2 regions of the Clostridium estertheticum genome follow, and region 1 is predicted to be linked to the other one. Evidence: riboswitches for the same ligand, from Rfam matches in the RefSeq annotation. Region 1 holds a riboswitch; the other holds the start of a gene.
The links. Region 1 has a riboswitch for thiamine pyrophosphate ahead of thiT (energy-coupled thiamine transporter ThiT). Riboswitches for the same ligand answer to the same signal wherever they lie in the genome.

Region 1 (3,202 bases):
CTAATATGGTAGGAATCGATGATTTTAAAATAGTACCAAAGAGAGGTCAATATATTTTAATGGGAAAAGATCAAGGTCATCTTGTAAATACTGTTATTTTTCAAGTTCCTACAGATAAGGGGAAAGGAATACTTGTAACTACAACATATCATGGTAATTTTATGATTGGGCCTAATGCAGAGGAAGTTGATAATACAGAAGATGTATCAACTAATGAGAATAGTTTAAAGGATGTAATTACTGCTGCTAGAATGTCCATACCTGATTTTAATATTCAAAAGGCATTAACTACTTTTTCAGGTATAAGAGCCACTAGTAGTACAGGGGATTTTATCATTGAGGAAAGCAGAGTTAAAAGATTCGTAAATGTTGCTGGGATAGATTCACCAGGACTTACATCATCACCTGCAATTGCGAAGATGGTTGTAGATATAATTAAGAATTTAGAGGGAAATCTTAAACTGAAAAATAGTTTTAATCCAAATAGAAATGGAATAGTAATAAAGAAAGATAAGAATTTTGATGGAAAAGTTGATGATGAAAATAAAGAAAAGAATATAATATGCAGATGTGAGCAGGTTACAGAGTCAGAAATTATTGACGCTATTCACAGAAATATACCAATTAATTCTACAGACGCTATAAAAAGACGTACAAGAGCAGGAATGGGAACTTGCCAAGGTAATTTTTGTCAAAGAAGAGTTAAGGCTATAATAGCAAGAGAACTTAATATTTCAGAGGATAAAGTTACTGTAAGGGGAAATAGTAATTCTAAATCACCAGTTAAAGCGGAAATAAATTTAATTAGGAAAGCTAAATATTAAGATAATAAATCTAAGTTAGAATGAAAAAAAGAGCAAAGATCATTTTATGAACCTTGCTCTAATGTTTGAGTAAAAAATTAACTTAAGCTAGGTTTGTTTACAACTAGTTTTGATAAACGTTTTATAGGTAAAATAGCAATAATTATACAGGTGATTATTGCTTCGAGACCCATGTATGAGCCGTTATATAAAAGGGAATATAAATAAACTGAAGTTCCCTTTGGAGCAGAGGTAGCGAAAAATACCACGCCGGATATAAAATGGCATGCAAATCTTGCTAGCATTGCACAGATTACTCCGATAAGTATTCCTGTAATTTTAAAGGATCTAAAGTATCCTGCTATTCCAATTGCCATAAAAGGAAGAGGATAATCAAATAATACTTGGACTGGGTGGACTGCAAAAGGAGATAATATGAAATTTATTATTCCAAATAAAAAGCCTGTTAGAAAACCAACTTCAGGGCCATAAAACAATGCTATTAGTACTATTGGGACCATACTTCCAGCAGTTACGCTACCACCTTGTGGTAATTTCATAATAGTAATAAATTGTAATGAAGTAGCTAATGCGATAGATACACCAACTAAAGTTATCATTTGCGTAGTAAACTTAATCTTTCTAACTTTTAAGATAACATAAATTAATATTAAAACTCCGAGTAGTGCAAAAAGAGCAATGGGGCTTTTGGTAATTTCAGTGATTCTTTCATTTAAAGACATTTATATAACCTCCATGTATTGTGCCTTAGAGGTATTATGGTGAAAACAAAAAAACTATATTCACAAAAGGAATATAGTTAATGTATTTATACATCATTACCGCTTTCCTCCGCTGGTATTATCCAGATCAGGTATAAGGGTCAATGAATTGAATATTCATATCTCAGCCATAAGGCACCCCTAGCACATATTTTATTATTATTTAATTATATAACAGTATATTACAATTTACAAGTAATTTTATGTATTTAGTATATGGGACGCCTATGTAAGTAAACAAAAGGTAAGTTTGCAATTTAAAACACAGAGTGTTATTGTATAAGTGTTCTAGGTAAATTCTAAAATTAGGATAGGTTTTGTTAAAAATTAAACAATAAATTATAATTACAAAAATATCGTTCTGAAGGTATGAGGGTTCGTCCCGAATGAGAAGGCGAGAGAATAGTTGTAATATTGTTAAGGAGCATACTTTTAATGGTGTGTCTTTAATTATAAGAAACTATCCCTATGCCTTTAGAGGTATAGGGATAGTTTAATTTATTAAGGAGATTTAATTAATGGAAACAAGAATTGCATTAATTGGAATTATAGTTGAAAACACAGATGTAGCTCCAAAGATTAACTCTATACTTCACGAATATGGTGAGTATATTGTAGGGAGAATGGGCTTGCCATATCATAAACGTGATATCTCAGTAATAAGTGTCGTTATTGACGCACCAAATGATGTTATCAGTGCTCTATCAGGTAAGCTAGGAATGATACCCGGTGTGAACACTAAAACAATTTATTCCAAAGTTACACCGCAAGCAAGTAAATAATAAATTATTTTAAATAAAAAGGAGATTATGTTATGTATGATTCTATGTCAAAAAATGCAACAGAGTTTATTGATGATGATGAAATTTTATCTACCGTTGCATATGCTAAGGAAAATAAGAGTAATCGTGAATTAATTGATAGTCTAATAAAACGTGCAAGTGAAGGCAAGGGGTTAACACATAGGGAAGCTGCTGTTCTACTTGAATGTGATTTGAAAGATGAAGAAGAAAAAATGTTCAAACTTGCAAAGGAACTTAAGCAAAAACTTTATGGTAATCGTATTGTTATATTTGCGCCTTTATATCTTTCAAATCATTGTATAAACGGATGTGTATATTGTCCTTATCATTCTAAAAACAAAACAATACATCGTAAAAAACTTTCGCAAGAAGAAATAGTTAAAGAGGTTGTTGCGCTTCAGGATATGGGACACAAGAGATTGGCTTTGGAAGCAGGAGAAGATCCTATTAATAACCCAATTGAATATATTTTGGAGGGTATAAAGACAATCTATAGTATTAAACATAAAAATGGAGATATTAGACGTGTAAATGTCAATATTGCGGCTACTACTGTAGAGGAATATAAGATGCTCAAAGAAGCTGGAATTGGAACTTACATACTTTTCCAGGAAACTTATAATAAGAAAAGTTATGAAGAGCTTCACCCAACGGGACCAAAACATAACTATGCATATCATACTGAGGCAATGGACCGTGCGATGGAAGGCGGTATTGATGACGTTGGAATTGGCGTCTTGTTCGGCTTAAATATGTATCGTTATGACTTTGTAGGTTTACTTATGCATGCAGAGCATTTAGAAGCAGCTAAGGG
Region 2 (3,202 bases), 370 kb from region 1:
TTATATATTGTTTTGATTTTTTTATTGATTCCTTCATACTAAAACCCAATGCCAAATTTGCAGCAATAGCAGATGACAAAGTGCATCCCGTGCCATGAGTATTTTTTGTATTTATCCTCTCAGACGTAAAACGCGTAATTTCCTCTCCATCATAAAATACATCTACCGCTTTACCCTTCATATGCCCACCTTTTAGAAGTATATTTTTGCATCCCATCTTATACATTTCCTTAGCTGCTTTTTCCATATCTTCTATAGTTTCTATATCTGGAAACTCTAAATTGACTTCACGAAGTATTTCTTCAGCTTCTGGTACATTAGGTGTAATAAGTGATGCGAGTGGTATAAGTTTTTTAATTAAAGCTGATTTTGACTCTGGCTTTAACAGTGAATAACCGCTTTTTGATATCATTACAGGATCAAGTACTATGTTTTTAGGTTTATATAATTCTAATTTTTCACTTATCGCATCAATTGTAGAAATTTTAGACACCATACCAATTTTAACTGCGTCTAAAATTATATCTGTAAAAATAGCATCAATTTGTGCCTTAATGATTTCTGCATCTAGATCCCGAACTTCAAAAACGCCCATAGTATTCTGCGCCGTTATGGCTGTAATGACACTCATTGCATATACGCCGTTTGCACTTAAACTTTTTATATCTGCCTGAACTCCTGCACCTCCACAGCTGTCAGAGCCTGCTATAGTTAAAACTTTTTTCATATTATTTTCCTCCTATTTTATCCTTTTTTAACTTCTTTACTTAAATTAACAAGTTTTTTTAAATCTAGGTACTCTAAGAATGAAAAATGCAATTAGGCTTCCTCCAATAGTACTTATTAAAAATGGTGCTACAAAGAATAATGCACCCACTTTTTTGCCCATTATAATATTTGCAATAGGAAATGCTAATATTCCCCCAATGATTCCTGTTCCAAATATCTCTCCGACTACTGCGAGTAGATTCATTTTAGTTTTTCTATATAATATTCCAGCTAAAAGTACTCCGATCATACTTCCAGGGAATGCTAAAAGTGAACCTGTTCCTAAAACATTTCTTAGTAAAGATATACAAAAGGCTATGGCTACGCCATATCCAGGGCCTAATAATACAGCTGATATAACATTAATCGTAGCCTGCACCGGAAAGCATTTTGCTACTCCTACCGGTATAAATATGATATTGCCAGCTATTACGCCAATAGCTATTAAAAGTGATGAAATAGTTAACTTTTTAGTCTTCATGCATTGCCACTTCCTTCTCTTATATAATTAAATAATCTCCCGGGTCGCTGCATAACTAAAAAAACACAAATCCAAAGGATTTGTGTTAAATTAACGTGATATATAATAATTCATATATAATACACCAATAAACAACTTCCTACGCTGGCATTATCCAGTTCAGGTCATAGGGTCAAAGAATTTCGATTCTTGTTCTCAGTTGGCATATCCAACTCCCCTGTGCTATTTTATTCTTTTTTATTTCATACATCTAATAATAACATAAGAAATTATTATTAACAATTAAATTTCTATTCAAGTCTTATCCCCGATCTCTTAACAGCTATATGCCATCCATGAAGTAATTCTTTCCTATGTTCCTCTGTCATACTAGGTTTGAAACTTCTTGAAATCGCCCAATGCTTTGCAACTTCTTCCTTGCTTTTCCAATATCCTACTGCAAGCCCAGCAAGATAAGCTGCACCAAGTGCTGTAGTTTCAGTAACTTCTGGTCTATCCACTTGAACGTTTAAAATATCTGATTGAAACTGCATCAAGAAATTATTATTACAAGCTCCTCCATCAACTTTAAGTTCAGTGAGTCTAATTCCAGAATCTTGTTGCATAGCTTTTAAAACATCATGGGTTTGGTATGCAAGTGCTTCAAGAGTTGCTCTTATTAAATGCGCCTTTTTTGATCCCCTTGTAAGTCCTACAATTGTTCCTCTTGCATAAGGATCCCAGTATGGTGCACCAAGGCCTACAAAAGCTGGGACTACATATACTCCATTTGTATCCTCTACAGACATTGCATATTCTTCGCAATCAGAAGCATTATCAATCATTTGAAGTTCATCTCTTAACCATTGTATAGCTGCTCCTGCTATAAATACACTGCCTTCAAGTGCATACTCTACTTTTCCATCTATTCCCCAAGCAATAGTTGTAAGTAGTCCCTGCTTAGATTCAATTGCTTTATCTCCAGTATTCATAAGCATAAAGCATCCAGTTCCATATGTATTTTTTGCTGTTCCTGAATTATAACAAGTTTGTCCAAACAGTGCTGCTTGTTGGTCGCCAGCAGCTCCAGCTATAGGAATTTCACCACCAAACAACGAACTATCCGTATGTCCATAAACATAACTAGATGGTTTAACCTCTGGAAGCATTGATTTTGGTATGTTTAATGTTTCGAGTAATTCGTCATCCCACTTTAATTCATGAATGTTAAATAGCATTGTTCTTGATGCATTAGAATAATCTGTTACATATGTTTTTCCTCCGGTTAAATTCCAAATTAACCATGTATCTATGTTACCAAATAATAAATTACCAGCTTCGGCTTTTGCTCTAGCACCTTCCACATTGTCTAATATCCATTTAATTTTTGTTCCAGAAAAATATGCATCCAAAATTAATCCAGTTTTAGCTCTAACTACTTTATCAAAGCCCTTTTCCGTTAATTCATCACAATACTGCGCTGTCCTTCTACATTGCCATACAATCGCATTATATACTGGAACTCCTGTCCTCTTATCCCAAACTACAGTAGTTTCTCTTTGATTTGTAATACCTATTGCTGCAATGTCTGCGGCACTCGCATTAACTTTAGCCATTGCCTCAGTTGCAACACTAATTTGAGTTGACCATATTTCCATTGGATCATGTTCTACCCAAGCTGCTTTTGGGAATATCTGAGTAAATTCCTTTTGAGCCGATGTTACAATAAGCCCCTTTTCATTGAATAGAATACATCTTGAACTTGTTGTTCCTTGATCAAGTGCCATTATATATTTAGCCATGTTAGCAAAACTCCTTTTTTATTAGTTTTATTGAATCGTTTACAAATTAATACACAAAAAAAGCGCCAAAATAAAGCATAATACCTTATAATAACGCGGCTCATTATCTCTGCCAAATATCATATATCATTAATTAAAGTATAACTTATTATTATAGCTTTTGCAATATTAG

Region 2: another riboswitch for thiamine pyrophosphate. It lies ahead of thiW (energy coupling factor transporter S component ThiW); the one in region 1 lies ahead of thiT (energy-coupled thiamine transporter ThiT).

What each region holds. Positions count from the first base shown of each region.
Region 1 is NZ_CP015756.1:1,060,160-1,063,361, forward strand. It holds gene A7L45_RS05045 (NAD(P)/FAD-dependent oxidoreductase) at 1-824, shown strand, start outside; gene thiT (energy-coupled thiamine transporter ThiT) at 902-1,546, opposite strand; TPP riboswitch at 1,634-1,738, opposite strand; gene A7L45_RS05055 (TM1266 family iron-only hydrogenase system putative regulator) at 2,104-2,367, shown strand; gene hydG ([FeFe] hydrogenase H-cluster radical SAM maturase HydG) at 2,400-3,202, shown strand, end outside.
Region 2 is NZ_CP015756.1:1,430,579-1,433,780, reverse strand. It holds gene thiD (bifunctional hydroxymethylpyrimidine kinase/phosphomethylpyrimidine kinase) at 1-727, opposite strand, end outside; gene thiW (energy coupling factor transporter S component ThiW) at 773-1,249, opposite strand; TPP riboswitch at 1,368-1,478, opposite strand; gene glpK (glycerol kinase GlpK) at 1,540-3,030, opposite strand.